One region of the Corynebacterium auris genome, then DNA from elsewhere that is predicted to be linked to it. Evidence: riboswitches for the same ligand, from Rfam matches in the RefSeq annotation. Region 1 holds a riboswitch; the other holds the start of a gene.
The links. Region 1 has a riboswitch for cyclic di-AMP ahead of CAURIS_RS07655 (C40 family peptidase). Riboswitches for the same ligand answer to the same signal wherever they lie in the genome.
Positions count from the first base shown of each region.

Region 1 (7,752 bases):
GCTTTTCGACGAAGCCCGGGCCCGCCTCACCCATCTTCACGCGCCTGGCCTCGTAGCCCAGAAGCGAGGCCACCGCGTCGGCCAGTGCGGCGGTGTCGCGGCCGTTAACCACGACCCCGCTGTCGGGCCCCACGGCCTCCGGCGCTCCGCCGGAATCACCGGCCACGACCGGCACGCCGCACGCCTGGGCCTCGAGGTACACGATCCCCAGCCCCTCTGTGTCGAGGCCCCAGCCCCGGGTGCGCGCGGGCATGGCGAAGACATCCGCGGCCGCAATGACGTCGCGCAGCCGCTCGCTGTCCACAGCGCCGGTGAAGGTGACGGCAGCTCGGTGCTCCGGGGCGAGCTGCTCCGCGAGGCGGTGCAGGCGCCGTCCATACGGGCCGGACCCGACAATGGCGAGGTGTGTGCCGTCGACAAGCGAGCGAATGCGTGGCAACGCCCTGATGAGCTGGTCCTGCCCCTTGCGAGCGACGAGGCGGGAGGCGCACACGACGAGCGGCGCCCGGCCCACCCCGAGCTCAGCTCGGGCCGCCGCGATGCGGTCGGGCGGTATCGGGCGGAAGAAATCCGTATCGAGTGCGGAGGGCACGGCGACAAAGCGCGGGTGCGGCCCGAGCGCGCGACCGAAGCGCGAGAGCGTGTAGCGCGAAATGTAGGTGACCACGTCCGCGCGATCGCCGATGCGGCGCAGCGCCTGGCGGGCTCCGGGCAGCATGGACCAGCCGACCTCATGGCCGTGCGTCGTGGCCACCACCCGGCTCGCCCCGGCCTCGCGGGCGGCCGCACCCAGCAGCGCCAGCGGGGCGGCCGCGCCGAACCAGACGGTGTCGATGTCGCGCTCGCGGATGATGCGCTGCATCTCGCGGCGCACGGCCGGGGTGGGGAGCATCACCGATCGCGGCCAGCGGATCACCTCGTAGCCGCAGGCCGCGTCCCACAGGCGGGCCGCCTCCGCGTCCTGCGTGGAGGCAAAGACGACGAGCCCGTCCTGTCCGGCCCGCTCGACCAGTGCGGCGGCGTAATCCCTCAAATACGACTGAATCCCGCCCACAGTGGGCGGGAAGTCGTTGGTAACCAGCAGCGTGCGCATCAGTAGCGCACGGCGCCCTGGACTGGCATGGAGTTCAGCGGCACGACCTGGACGGGGATGCCGTAGTCGGAGGCGTGCACGACCTGGCCGTTGCCGATGTACATGCCCACGTGCGTCACACCCGGGTAGTAGCCGATGATGTCCCCCGGCTGCAGCTGGGACACCGGTACCGGGGTGCCGCCGGCGAGCTGCGCCTGCGAGGTCCGCGGAATCGACTTGCCGTTCTGGCTGTAGGCCCACACCATCAGGCCGGAGCAGTCGAAGGCGGAGGGGCCGGCGGCCCCCCAGCCGTAGGGCTTGCCCACCTGTGCCAGGGCGGCACCGACGACGCCCTCGCCGGCGCCCGGCAGAAGATCAGGCACCTCGATCGGGTTGTTCTTGTTTTCCCAGCGGGCGCGCTGCTCCGGGTTCAGGGCGTTGATCCGCTCTTCGACCTGGCTCACCTTCTCGTCGAGCTCGTCGCGCTCGCGCTCCAGCTTCGCGCGCTTGGAGTCAAGCTGGTTGCGCTGGAACTCGGCCTCGGCCACAGCGATGTTCGCCGCCGTGGCGCGCTCGGCGGCCTCGTCGTTCGCCTGCCGCAGGGCGTCGAGGGTGCGGTCCGCGTTGCGGGAAACCGCACCGAGGTATGCCGCGCGGTCGATGAACGCCTGGGGGTTGTCCGCCCCCAGGCTGGTGATGATGGTGTCCGCCGTGCTGGTCCGGTTCGCAGACGCTGCGATGGTGTCAAAGGCCTCCCGCTTGGACTCGCGGGCGGCGATCGCTTCCTCCGCCTCGGTCCGGGTCCGCTCCACCCGGTCGCGCAGCTCGCCGAGGCGGCCCTCCGCGCTCGCGATCTCGTCCTCAATGCTCTTGAGTTCTTCGCTCTTTCCGGTGGCCTCCTGCGAGAGGGTTTCCACCTCGTCGATCAGAGCGTCCACGTCGTCGGCCCGGGCTGACACGGCCACGGAGCTGACGACGGTGGCCCCGAGAGCGAAGGCGGACACCGTGGCGCGTGCGGCGCTGTGGCGGGGTCGGAGGGAATGCTTGCCCACTGAGTCCTCTTTCACATCCTGGGCCGTCGCGGTTCGTCGCGTTGATACGGCACCATCTTTACAAAACCGTTATCTCAATATAGTCCATTCTCGGCGGGAATCAAGTGACCATAAAAAACCGCTTTGACCAGCCAAAAATGGCGAAACCCGCCCAGCCGGACATCCGGGGGCGGGTGGAGCGCCTCGAGCTAGAAGCGCCTAGAAGCGCCTAGAAGCGCACAGCCGAGTGAACCGGCATCATGTGCAGCGGACGCTCCCCGACCGGGGTGCCGCTGTTGAGCGCGTCGATGATCTTGCCGTTGCCCGCGTAGATGGCAACGTGGGAGGCGCCGCCGTAGTACGCGACGATGTCACCCGGCTGCAGCTGGTCCAGCGGGACCGGGGTGCCCGCGGAGGCCTGAGCCTGGGAGGTGCGGGGGATCGCCTTGCCCGCCTGAGCGTAGACCCAGGAGGTGAAGCCGGAGCAGTCGAAGGCGTCGGGGCCGGAGGCACCGTAGACGTAGGGAGCGCCGATCTTGGTGCGCGCAATCTCAACGATGCGCTCGCCCGGGGTTTTTGCGCTCGCCGCCGGGGCGGGAGCGGACGCGGGGTTCGCCGAAGCCGGAGCGTTGTAGTTCGCCGTGCCCTGCTCGGCCAGGGAGGGGATCCACTGGGTCACGCCGGGGATCTTCTCGATGTGGGGGACGTTCTCGATCCCCTGGACCTCGACCGAGTAGTTCGTGTTCGGGATCCGCACCTCGGCGGCGTTCGCGGCAGGGCTCAGCAGGGCCGCACCCGCGGCGACGGCGGTCGCGGTAGCGAGGTTGCGGGTCACGGTCTTGTTCTGGCGGCGGTGTTTAGCCACTGACTTTCTCCATATCATCTCAGTCGCCTACCGGGTTAGCTGTCGGGTTGGGCCTGAGAGTCGGCCCTGGTGCACTCCGCGGCGATCTACCGCCGCCCTTGCGCCCCATTCACCCCAGGGAGTGGCCTCGTGGCCGTCGTGGTTCCCCGGCTCCCGCCCTTCGAGCGGGATTCGGCTATATGTCCTTGTGCGAATCGCGTCCGACTATGTCGTCGCAATGTCTCGGTAAGATTACGAAACGGATACGGCTCTTGTCCAACGCGACACCCGTTATCGCACCGTTATTTTGCCGCAGGGCCATTTCGCCGTAGAAAGTTGCCCGGTTCCCGCCGCGAGTCCAGCTCGCTTACCGACGCCAAAAAGGCGCCCTGAACACGCCATACGCACGCTCGCACGGGCACCTCACAGTTGGGTCGTGCCGGGCCGCCCGCCCACTACAGGCCGTATAGTGATTTACCTCACATCACGAAAAGATCACGAAAAAACCCCTCCCCGGCACCGGGGAAGGGCACTTTCTTAAGGCGCTCGCCTTAGGTGGCGTTGCGGTCGGAGGAACCCTTGGTCTCCTCCAGAGCGCGTACGGTTTCGGTCTCCTCGTGGTGCCGGCGACCCTCCGCGTCGCGGACGCGCTCCGTGACATCCAGCTCGCGGGAGCTGAAGGTCCCGAGGGTCTCGGCGTCGGAGTAGCCGAGCTCGTTGAGCTGCTTCGGCACACGCGCGCCGGCGTACTCCAGCGGCACGGGGTGGCCTTCCTCGTCCACCGGGCCGAGCGGCTGGTGAATCTCGACGAAGGCGCCGTTCGGCAGCTTCTTGATCACACCAGTCTCGATGCCGTGCTCCAGCACCTCACGGTCGGAGCGCTGCAGGCCCACGCAGATGCGGTAGGTGATGAAGTAGGCCAGCGGGGGCAGCACGATCAGGCCGATTCGGCCGAACCACGTCATGGCGTTCAGCGAGATCTCGAAGAAGTGGGCCACGTGGTCGTTACCGCCGGAGATGGTCAGCAGCAGGAAGAAGACGATGCCCATCACGCCGAGGCCCGTGCGCGTCGGCACGTCGCGGGGTCGCTGAAGCAGGTTGTGGTGGGCTTTGTCGCCGGTGACCTTCTGCTCGATGAAGGGGTAGGCGAACAGGAGGACGACCATGATGCCACACATCAGGGCGACCCAGAAGGCGCCCGGGATGGTGTAGTTGCCCAGATACAGCTCCCACGCGGGCATGACACGCGCAGCGCCGTCCGTCCACAACATGTACACGTCCGGCTGCGAACCAGCAGACACCTGTGAGGGGTTGTACGGCCCGATCGTCCAGATGCTGTTGATGGTGGTCAGGCCCGCCATGCCCGCGAGAACAGCGAAGACGATGAACATGTAGGCGATGGCCTTGACGGCGAACACCGGCAAAATGCGCACGCCCACGACGTTGTTCTCGGTACGGCCCGGCCCCGGGAACTGCGTGTGCTTCTGGAACCACACCAACAGCAGGTGGGCCGCGACCAGGGCAAGGATGATGCCCGGCAGGACCAGCACGTGCAGGATGTAGAAGCGGTCCAGCATCAGGTCGGACGGGAAGTCACCGCCGAAGATCGCCCAGTGCATCCAGGTGCCAACGATCGGGATACCGACGATGATGGCGGACATGATGCGCAGGCCCACGCCGGAGAGCAGATCGTCGGGCAGGGAGTAGCCGAGGAAGCCCTCGGCCATGCCGAGCAGGATGAGGGTGACGCCGATGACCCAGTTCGCCTCGCGCGGGCGGCGGAAGGCGCCGGTGAAGAAGATGCGCATCATGTGGGCGAACATCGCCATCATGAACATCAGTGCGGCCCAGTGGTGCATCTGGCGAACGAAAAGCCCGCCGCGCACGCCGAAGGAGATGTCCAGGGTGGTCGCGTACGCTCGCGACATCTCCACACCGTTGAGCGGGAGGTAGTCACCGTCGTAGATGACCTTGGTGATGGAGGGGTCAAAGAACAGCGCGAGGTAGATGCCCGTCAGCAGCAGCACGATGAAGCTGTAAAGCGCCACCTCGCCGAGCATGAAGGACCAGTGGGTCGGGAAGACCTTGTTCAACTGGGGCCGCAGGGCCCCGGAGATCGTGTAGCGCGAATCAACGTTGTCCGCGGCTTGTGCAAGTTTAGTGCTCATTAGGACTTACGCTCCCAGAATGCCGGGCCGACGGGCTCAATGAAGTTTCCGTTGGCAACGAGGTATCCGTCTTCGTCAATCGTCACAGGCAGCTGCGGCAGCGCGCGGGCGGCGGGCCCGAAGACCGGCTTTCCGTAGTGCAGCGCGTCGAACTGCGACTGGTGGCACGGGCACAGGATGCGGTTGGTCTGCGCCTCATAGAGCGAGGTGGGGCAACCGATGTGCGTGCAGATCTTGGAGTAGGCGTAGTAGTCGCCGTAGTGGAAGGACTCCTGGCCTTCGCGCTCGATGACCTTCGCCGCATCATCCGAGCGGAGGCGGATGAGCATGACGGCGTTGCGAGGGCCGTGGATGGAGTGCATGTGGTTTTCGTACACGTCGCGCTCCGCGTCGTACTCGACTCCGTCGTTGACGTCCTCCGGGTAGAGCGGGAAGACCGTCTCCATCGACGCCGCGGCGAGGTCCTCGGGGCGCATGCGCACCAGGCGGGACACGCCCGCCGTCGTGTAGTGCGACCCGCCGGCGCCTTCGTGCAGCTCAGCGATCGCGCCGGTGTCGCGGCCAAGGTAGATCTTCTGGCCCTGGTCCGCCAGCGTCCAGCCGTGGGTCCACAGGGTGCCGTCGCCCTCGTAGCCGAGCTCGTGGCGCGGGCGCCACGGGTCCTTGATCAGGCCGCCGAGCGGCGCGGCGATCATCAGGCCGCTCAGGATCGCCGAGGTGCCCAGCAGCCCCTTCAGCGCGGTGCGGCGGCCGAGGGTCGACGTCTGCCAGGCGTCGTTAAGCAATGCCGTCGTCGTGCGTCGATCGAGCTCGCTGGAGCGGCCGTCGTGACGGCGCTGCACCGAGATCTCTTCGGGGATGAACTTCTTCACGTACTGCACAGTCGCGATACCCAGCGAACCGAGCCCCAGCATGGAGGTCAGGCCGAGCAGCGGGGTGTACGCGTTGTAGATCGCCAGCCCCTCGTCGCCGTGGAAGCGCGGCTCCCACGGCCAGAACAGGTACACGGCGAGGAACGCGATCCCGGAAATCACCGAGATCGTCAGCCAGATACCGATGCCGCGCGCCGCCGCCTTCTCCCGCGGGTCGCCCTCGACCGGGTAGCGCTCCTTGCGGAACGCGACGGTGACGTCGTCGAGCTCCGTGCCAAGCGCCGCGAGCTCGGCGTTGTTCATCTTGTCCAACTCAGCGTCGGTGTAGTTCTTCTTCTCTTCGTTGCTCATGAGCGCGATCCAATCCAGATAGCAGCGGCGGCGACAAGGGTGATGCCGATGACCCACATGGCGATACCCTCGGAGACCGGTCCGAGGCCGCCGAGCGCGTAGCCCGCCGGGCTCGGGGTCTCCTTCGACGACTTGATGAAGGCGATAATGTCCTTCTTCTCATCCGCGGTGAGCTGGCGGTCCGAGAACTTGGGCATGTTCTGCGGGCCGGTCAGCATCGCCTGGTAGATCTCCTGCTCGTTCGCCGGGTCCAAGGTCGGCGCGTACTTGCCGGAGGACAGCGCGCCGCCGCGGCCGGTGAAGTTGTGGCAGGAAGCGCAGTTGAGGCGGAAGAGCTCGCCGCCGCGGGCGACGTCAGCCTCCTGGATCTGGCCGTCGTAGTTCTTCCCGCGCAGCGACTCCATCGCGACGGACCCGTCCGGGTCGTAGACGATCTCCGGGCCGCCACCGTTGGCGGCAACGTAGGCGGCCATGGCGAGCGCCTGGGCCTCCGTGTAACGCGGGCGCTTGCGCTCGGCCTGGGCGTCGTTGGACATCATCGGCATGCGACCGGAGTTGACCTGGAAGTAGACCGCACCTTCACCGGTACCGATGAGCGAGGGCCCGCGATCCTGCACGCCCTGCAGGTTCGCGCCGTGGCAGGTAATGCAGGCGCTCTCGTAGAGGTCCTTGCCCTCCTGGATGAGCGCTTGCTCGTCACGCTGGGCCGTAGCCACCTGCGCGTTGGGGGCAAGCGCCGTGGCTAGGAAACCGGCGCCGGTCAGGCCGAACGTCAGCGCGGCGGCGCCGGCGACGGTGCGCCGGATTTTGCGGCGGCTCCGCGTCTTCTTTGGGGTGTTTTCCATCTTCTTCCCTTTAGCGACTCGTGAGGAATATGCGAAACGACGACTATCGGTGGCTCAATGAGCCCCAGCGACCTCGCTCGTTACTGGACGAGGTAGAGCGTGACAAACACGCCGATCCAAATGACGTCGACGAAGTGCCAGTAGTAGGAGGTGGCCATCGCCGCGGTCGCCTGCGCCGGGGTGAACTTCGCCTTGGAGATGCGGAGGAGAATCACGCAGAAGGCGATGATGCCGGCTGTCACGTGCGCCATGTGGAAGCCCGTGATGATGTAGAACATCGAGCCGTACACACTGGCCTGCGGGGTCACGCCATTGAGCACCATCTCGGCCCACTCGAACGCCACGAGGCCGAGGAACACGACGCCAAGCGCGATGGTGACCCCGAACCACTTGCGAAGACCGAACACGTCACCACGCTCCGCCGCGAAGACCCCGAACTGCGAGGTCACGGAGGAGCTAATCAGGACGATGGTGATGACCAGGCCGAACAGCACGTTGAGGTGCTCGGTCTGGTGCTCCCAGTCCCCAGCGGTCATGCCGTTGGCGCGCGACGTGAAGTACATCGCGAA
Region 1 covers NZ_CP047047.1:1,599,741-1,607,492, forward strand. Annotated here, with positions in the region: gene CAURIS_RS07645 (glycosyltransferase family 4 protein) at 1-1,093, opposite strand, end outside; gene CAURIS_RS07650 (C40 family peptidase) at 1,093-2,124, opposite strand; gene CAURIS_RS07655 (C40 family peptidase) at 2,333-2,968, opposite strand; cyclic di-AMP (ydaO/yuaA leader) riboswitch at 2,978-3,155, opposite strand; gene qcrB (cytochrome bc1 complex cytochrome b subunit) at 3,499-5,115, opposite strand; gene qcrA (cytochrome bc1 complex Rieske iron-sulfur subunit) at 5,115-6,338, opposite strand; gene qcrC (cytochrome bc1 complex diheme cytochrome c subunit) at 6,335-7,183, opposite strand; gene ctaE (aa3-type cytochrome oxidase subunit III) at 7,264-7,752, opposite strand, start outside.

Region 2 (7,752 bases), 920 kb from region 1:
GAAAAAATCGGTCGAGCCCTCCGCCGGGGCGGCGCCGTGCTGTGGATTCGCTGGTACTCACGTACTGCTTCCCTTCGTTGTGCGTTCTCGCGCGATGAAGTTGTCGGTCTAAGCCTGTCACCGCCGGGGCGAAATGAGAAATTGAGGAGTATTGTCGTGCAGGTTTTTTCCTTCGTGGTCACGGAGGGCACCGTCGTCGACGCGCCCGCCTACGCCCGGGCCCTCCGCGCGCTCGGTGTGTCCGCGGCCGATTTGAACCGCCTTCGCGTGCGCCTCTCCCTCGTCTCGGGCACCCGCCGGGCGGTAATCGAGGTCAGCGGCGGCCTCGCGGCGCTTTCCCTGCGCCCGCTGACCCCCTCGCCCGAGGAAATCACCGTCGATTCCTCCCCGCTGCGCGACGAGCGGGAAAACCCGGCCGTGCACGGCCCCGACTGCGGGTGGCAGCGCTTCGCCCTCGCCTCGCTGTCCACGCACGAGGGCCTGCTTATCGACGCCCACTCCCGCGTCCCCCAGGCCATCGCCGCGGCCCTGCTCACTATCGCGACCGACGGCACCGCGCGCGTGCGGGTATCGGGGCACCCGCATACGACGCCCTCTATCGCGCTGGACGGCGTGCTGGACATCCTCGCGTGGCGGGGCGCGACGATCGATCCCGCCCCGGCCGGCTTCCGCGTCGCAGATCTCATGGAGGCGGAAACCTGGCTGGTCGACCCGGTCTACGGAGCGCGCCTCGTCTCCGGTTGGCGCGAGTACGCCGCGACCGTCGGCGGACGCACCGCGCTGCAACGCGCCGGGCTTCCGACGCACAGGGAGGTCAACGAGCTGCGTCGGGCGCGGGCCTCGTCGTTCTAAACAGTTTGTACGAGCCCAGTATCACGCGCCCAGTACCACGCGCCTAGTACAGGGGCTTTTCGTCGTCGTAAGGCGTGCCCGCGGAGCTGGCCTCCGTGTCAACCTCGGTGTCGGAGTGCGCCCCACAGCCGTAGCTGGCGGCCACGACGCGCCCGTCGGCGGAGTACTCGTTGGTGCACACCCCGAAGTTGTCGCCGACGGGCTCACCCAGCGGCACCCAGAACGCGCAACTGCGACAGTGCAGGGTGGCCTGCTCGGCGAACTCGCTGTTGGGACCGAACTCGCCGGTGCGCCAGCGCGTTTTCGCGTCCTCTAACCCGGCGCGGGTGAGGTAACGCTTGGTGTCGCGCCCGGCGAAGGTCACGGCGTCGCGGGAGAAGGAATCCTCGGTGAGGCGGTCGTCGTCGGGCGCGGGCGCCATGAGGTCGCCCGGGCCGAGGTCCCCGGGCCGCAGGCGCTCGGAGTAGGGCACCCAGTCGGGCGCCTCGAGGGCGTCGCCGCTCGGCGAGGGAACGAGCGCAACCTCGTTGACGGTGACCCAGGTGGAGCCGGTGGCGCAGGCCACGACCGCGTTCCACTCCCAGCCCGGGTAGCCCGGCTCGTCCGCCGCGAAGCGGTGGGTGGCCACGTTGGGGCTTACCCCCGCCACGCCGATGTGCTCGCCCACCTCGCCCCCGGCGATCTCTTCGAGGGCCTCCCTGGCGGTGGCGACGGCCCGGTCCCCCAGCAACGGGCGGCGGGGGCGGGAGGAACGGGAAGATCTGGTGGAAGCAGACACGCACTCATTATGCGTGAGGTGGTGCATGATAGTGAGCATGGGTCTTTCTGCGCGCGCCTTTTGCTACCTCGCCGTGCTTTCCGTCGTGCTGCCCGGCGCGGCGGCGTGCTCGGCCGCCGCCGAAGGTCCGGAGCAGCTGCAGGCGGTCGTCCAGGCCCGCTACGACTTTGACCCCGGCAGCTTCACCCAGGGCCTCGAGGTCGCCGAGGACGGCACCCTCTACGTGGGCACCGGCCAGGAGGGCGAGTCGCGGGTGTACCGCCGCACGGTCGAGGGCGACGAGCTGGTCAGCGCCGGGCTCGATCCGGAGTACTTCGGCGAGGGCATCACCCGCGCGGGCGAGCACCTGTGGCAGCTGACCTGGCGCAACGGGGTGGCCATCCAGCGCGACGCCGAGACGCTGGAAGAGACGGGGCGTGCCGGAATCGACGGGGAGGGCTGGGGCCTGTGCGCGCGCCAGGACGAGCTGATCTATTCCGATGGCACCAGCTACCTGCGGCGGATGGACCCCGAGACGATGCAGGAGCGCGAGCGCTTCGAGGTCACCCTGGAGGGCAGCCCCGTCAGCGGGATCAACGAGCTCGAGTGCGTGGGCGGCGCGGTGTACGCCAACGTCTTCCTCACCACCGATATCCTCCGCATCGACGCCGACTCGGGCGCGGTCACGGCCGTGATCGATGCGTCCGGGCTGGAGAACAACGCAGCCCCCGACCCGAATAACGTCCTCAACGGCATCGCTCACATCCCGGGCACCGACGAGTTCTACCTCGCGGGCAAACGCTGGCCCGACCTGTACCGCGTCAGTTTCGAACCCGCCGGTTAGACTCACCGCCATGAGCTCAACCAAGAAGGTGCCCGCCTGGGCGCAGCTGCTCGTCCTTGTCGTGGGCGTCGCCCTCGTCGTGGGCGGCTTCGCGCTCTTCCTTGAGTGGCAGCGCTCCCGGCCCATCACCCCGCCGGGCGAGCTGCGGGTGGAAGTAGCCAACGGGGACTCCGTGCTCCTCGTGGAGCCGTACACCATCTGCGAGCTCGACGAACAGTGCGACGGCGGCGAGCCCCCCAGGTTCGAGCTGGACGAGTCCTCGCCGGTCACCTTCACCCTGCCGGAGGAGATCGCCTCCTCCAGTTGGAAGCTTCTCACCATCTACGACGACCCGGGGGCGAACGAGGAGCAGCTTTTCCAGTCCGGCCAAGCGGAAAACGCCACCGCGGACCCCGTGAAGGACGGCGCGCGCCTCGTCGTCGCCGAGGTCTCCTTCCTCACCGTGGACGCTGCCGCAGGCGGGGAGGAAACCCCCGTGCTGGCAACGTGGTCGGTCGCCTTCGAATAGGACGCGGCCGTTCAGTTAGGCGTCGAGCTCCTTCGCCACGGCACGGAGGATCTCCGCCACCTGGCGCGCTTCCTTGCGCTCGGGGTAGCGCCCGGCGGTCAGTGCCGGCTGGACCTGGGTTTCGATGAGCGTCATGACGTCGGCAAGCATGCTGCCCAGCTCCTCGGGCTTGCGGCGGTGGACGGGGCGCCGCTTCGGCGTTTCGAGCACGGCGACGCGCAGCGCCTGGGGGCCTTTGCGCCCGGCCGCGAAGTCAAACTCAATGCGCTGGCCTGCGACGAGGTCCTCCACGCCTTCGGGCAGGACGGACTTGCTGATAAAGACGTCCTCGTCGCCCGGGTTGGACGCAAAGCCGAAGCCCTTGTCCGCGTCGAACCACTTCACCTTTCCAATCGGCATGTCCGTCCCCTCTTTCTTTTGCGATAAGTCCTGTAAAGACCGCCTATCATACCCGCGCGCGGGGCGGGAGAGAAGAGCAGCCTCCATTGCGCGTGACATAGTTCACACTACGCGCATGACCTGCGAAAACACTGTCATATGGGACGGTTTGATGGCCGTTCCGTGTCGCTTACGTGACTCAATCGTTACAAAGCTATAAAGTGTCGGCCATGCCCATACGGGCGAGACCTTGAGCGGGGCCCGCCGAATCCTGCCCGGCCCCGCGCACGCAACTGAACTTCACAGGGCAGGAGCGGGGAACCCACCGCGCGCCGCGCACGGGGTGAAGCCGCACCGACAGCGGCCTGGCGCCTCCGCCAGAACCCGACAGCTAACTTCGCAGGCGACAACAAGAGAGGACAGACTTCATGGGACGCCACACCAAGCAGACCGTATCTTTTGCCGCCAAGGCACTCGCCGGCACCGCAGCCGCAGCCGCCCTGAGCGGCGTCGTCGCCCCGCAGGCCTCGGCTGCCCCCGACTCCGACTGGGACCGCCTCGCGCAGTGCGAGTCCGGCGGTAACTGGTCCATCAACACCGGCAACGGCTACCACGGCGGCCTGCAGTTCTCCCCCTCCACCTGGGCGGCCTACGGCGGCACCGAGTTCGCCCCGACCGCCAACCTGGCCACCCGCGAGCAGCAGATCGCCGTCGCCGAGCGCACCCTCGCCGGCCAGGGCTGGGGCGCGTGGCCCGCCTGCTCCGCGAAGCTCGGCCTGAACTCCGCCCCCACCCCGCGCAACGTCTCCGCCGCACCGGCGCCTGCCCCCGCCCCCGCCGCGGCACCGAAGCAGCAGTCCACCGAGACTGAGGTCGACGCCCTGTACAAGCAGGTCGTGTCCAAGCTGGCCGAGTACAACATCCACGTACCCGCCGTGGTCCACGACACCTACAAGGCCAACCGCGACAACTACAACGCGTTCTACAACGCCAACAAGCCGCTTATCGACGCCCTCCTCGCGGGCGACGTCGCTGCCGCGCTGGCCGCACTGCGCTAAGCACGGCTCAACGGGCGCTACGCGAAAAACCGCCTGCCCCGGCGTTATCGCCGGGGCAGGCGGTTTACTGCGCTCTGGGCGCGTTTAACGGTTGATGCGCGTGGTGGGGTGGACGTAGCCGGTTTCCTCGTACGGGCGGGGAAGGATCAGGTCGTCCCCGAAGGGGCTGGATGCGCCGGCGAGGGAGGAAGTGATCTCGGTGACGGGGTGGCCCGTGGGAGTGTATTCGGGCCAGGCCGGGTTCTTGCGGCCGATCTTTTCTACGTCTTTAACCATACCCCATATTCTTTCACGTCCGCCGCCAAAACGCACGTACACTCACCCCCATAATGGACGATCTCATCTCCGCCCTCGCCGCGATGTCGGACGAGGAGCTGCGCACGCTCATCCAGGCCCGCCCCGACGCCACCTTTCCCACCCCGCCCTCGCTGGCCGCCCTGACATCGCGGCTGAACCTGCCGGCATCGCTGGCGCGTGCGCTGCGCCGACTCAACGCCGCCGACATCGCGGTGCTGGAAACACTCGTTGACCACGGCGCGGAGCTCGACCCCGTCAGCGCCGCACACCTCGAAGGCCTCCCCGTCGACGCCGCGGCGAGCGTGGCAAAGCTGCGCGCGTGGGGGCTCGTCTACGGCGAAAGCGGCCTGCGGGTCGCGCCCGGCGCGCTGGCCGGGCTGCCCCCGGGATGGCGCATCCTCGACCGCGCGCCGGAGGGGCTCACCGCACAGGTGGAGGCGCTCGATGCCGAGTCCCGCAGCGTCCTGGAGAGGCTGGCGCAGGCTGGCGGTGTCGGCATGATGCGCTCTTTGAACCCGACGGTGCGCTCCCTCATCGACGCCGACCTTCTCGTCCTGCAGGGCCCGAACACCGTACGCCTGCCCCGGCCCGTGCGCGAGGCGCTGCGCGGCGAACAGCCGCGCGAGTACCCCCTCGCCCCACCGCCCACCGACCCCGTGGACCAGCAGGCGGTGGACCGAGAAGCCGCCGCCCAGGGCCTCGACGCCGTGCGCGAGACGCGGCAGCTGCTGGTGCGGCTGCTTGCCGAACCGCTGCCGCTGAACAAGGACTCCACCGTCGGGGTGCGCTCCCTCCAGGGCCTGAAGAAGCAGCTCGGCTTCGACCCCTCGCTCGTGATGACCACCGGCGAGGCCGCGGGGATCCTCGGACGCGGCGACGATGACGCCGAGCGCCCGGTCCTCGCCGCCACGCGCGAGGGACTGCTCTGGCTCGACGCGCCGCTGGCGCAGCAGTGGGCGCTCCTTTTGAGCGCCTGGGTCGCCTCCCCCTGGCGCATCGACACGGACGCCCGGCTTTTCGACGACACCACGCACGCCCCCGGCCTCAACAGCGCGCGGGCGACGGTTGTCGAGGACCCCGCCTCGCTGTTCTACCGCGCCCCGGTGGTGGCCGCCGGTATGTCGGAGGACTTCATCGAGGCTGCTGTGCGCGAGGCGCACCACTTTGGCGCGCTCGGCGGCGAGCACGCCTCCACTCCCCTGCGCGCTCTCTTGGCAGGCGGCGACGTCGTGGCCTCCGCGGGGGAGCTCGTACCGCCGGAGGTCGAGGAGGTCATCGCGCAGGCCGACCTGACGCTTCTCATCCCGGGCCCTCCCACCCCCGACACGGCGCGCGCTGTGGAGGCCTTCGCCGACCTCGAGTCGCCGGGGCTCGCCAGCGTCTACCGCATCTCCGAGGCCTCGCTGCGCCGCGCCCTCGGCGCCGGGTGGGGCGCTCGCGAGCTGCACGAGTGGCTCTCCCAGCACTGCATCGGGCAGGTTCCCCAGGCGCTGAGCTTCCTCATCGACGACGTCGCCCGCAACCACGGGGCGTTGCGCGCCGGGGCGGCGCTGAGCTACGTGCGCACCGAGGACCCGGCACTTTTGGCAAGGGCGGCGGGGGTGGTGGTGTCGCTACGCGTGCTCGCACCCACCGTGGCCGTCTCGGAGCTGCCGCTTGCGAAGCTCATGGCCGAACTGCGCGCGGCCGGGCTCCAGCCGAGCGCGGAGGACTCCACCGGGGCCGTGCTCAATGTCGCACCGGACCCGGTGCTGGTGCGCGCCACCCCCGCGCGCCTGCCCCGCACCCCGGCCCCGCGCGACACCGAGGAGGTGCTGCGCGCGCTGCGCACGCGCGGCGAGGCGCCGACAACGGACGCGCTGGGCATCATCCGCGCCGCCGCCAGGGCGCGGCACCGGGTCACCCTCGGGTTCGTGGACAGCGCCGGGGCACAAAGAACCCTGACCATCGTGCCGTTCAGCGTCACCGCGGGCCAGCTCGACGGACAGGACGTGGACAGCGGGCGCGTCGTGCGGGTACCCCTGGCGCGGGTAACGGCGGCCGAGCCGCTGTAGGTGAGCGGCGCTGGCGACTTTGTTATCCTTGCCTTAGCTTTCTCGCCGCCCCCTACCCTTATGGAGATCCCCGCATGCCCACTCTGGACGTCAATAACCTGCATAAACGCTTCGGCGAGGTGCAGGCCCTTACCGGGATGAGTCTGAGCGTGCGCCCCGGCGAGGTCTACGGTTTCGTCGGCTCCAACGGCGCCGGGAAGTCCACCACCATGCGCATCGCGCTCGGCGTCCTCTCCGCCGACGAGGGCGAGGTGCTTTTCGACGGCACCCCGTTGAACAACGACACCCGCCGCCGCATCGGCTACATGCCGGAAGAACGCGGCCTCTACAGCAAGGACGCGATTTTGGAGCAGCTGGTCTTCTTCGCCCGGCTGCACGGGCTGCAGCGGAAGGAGGCCACCGCGAACGCCACCGCACTGCTGGAAGAACTCGGCCTCGCCGAGCGCGCGGACGACCCCCTCGAATCGCTGTCCTTAGGCAACCAGCAGCGGGTGCAACTGGCGGCGAGCCTGGTCCACGACCCGGACATCCTCATCCTGGACGAGCCCTTTTCGGGCCTCGATCCCGTCGCCGTCGACACGATGAGCTCGATGCTGGTCGCCAGGGCCCGCTCCCGCAACATCCCCGTTTTGTTCTCCTCCCACCAGCTCGACCTGGTGCAAAGGCTGTGCGACCGCGTCGGCATCGTCTCCGCGGGCGCCATGGTGGCCGAGGGCACTGTCGCGGAGCTGCGCTCCCGCGGCCCGTTGCGCTTCGAGGTGCGCACCCGCGCCCGCGGCTGGTACCCGGACGGCGTGAACGTGGTATCCGAGGAGGAGGACAGCGTTGTCCTGGAACCGCAGGACAACGCCGAACCCGACGTTGACCAGCGCATCCTCCAGGCCGCCCTGGCGGCCGGGCCGGTGCGTTCCTTCTCGCCCGTCGCACCCGATCTCACCGACCTGTTCAAGGAGGCTGTCCAGCCGTGAAAGACCTGCCGCCCTACTCCCCGATCGGCGCCGCCG
Region 2 covers NZ_CP047047.1:679,144-686,895, reverse strand. Annotated here, with positions in the region: gene CAURIS_RS03310 (NCS2 family permease) at 1-61, opposite strand, end outside; gene CAURIS_RS03305 (hypothetical protein) at 157-852, shown strand; gene CAURIS_RS03300 (DUF3027 domain-containing protein) at 896-1,657, opposite strand; gene CAURIS_RS03295 (glutaminyl-peptide cyclotransferase) at 1,668-2,453, shown strand; gene CAURIS_RS03290 (DUF2771 family protein) at 2,464-2,961, shown strand; gene CAURIS_RS03285 (cold-shock protein) at 2,977-3,360, opposite strand; cyclic di-AMP (ydaO/yuaA leader) riboswitch at 3,621-3,760, shown strand; gene CAURIS_RS03280 (resuscitation-promoting factor Rpf1 domain-containing protein) at 3,768-4,397, shown strand; gene CAURIS_RS03275 (hypothetical protein) at 4,482-4,673, opposite strand; gene CAURIS_RS03270 (helicase-associated domain-containing protein) at 4,727-6,748, shown strand; gene CAURIS_RS03265 (ABC transporter ATP-binding protein) at 6,823-7,716, shown strand; gene CAURIS_RS03260 (ABC transporter permease) at 7,713-7,752, shown strand, end outside.
Region 2: linked by a shared signal. The riboswitch ahead of CAURIS_RS03280 (resuscitation-promoting factor Rpf1 domain-containing protein) and the one ahead of CAURIS_RS07655 (C40 family peptidase) in region 1 are both predicted to bind cyclic di-AMP.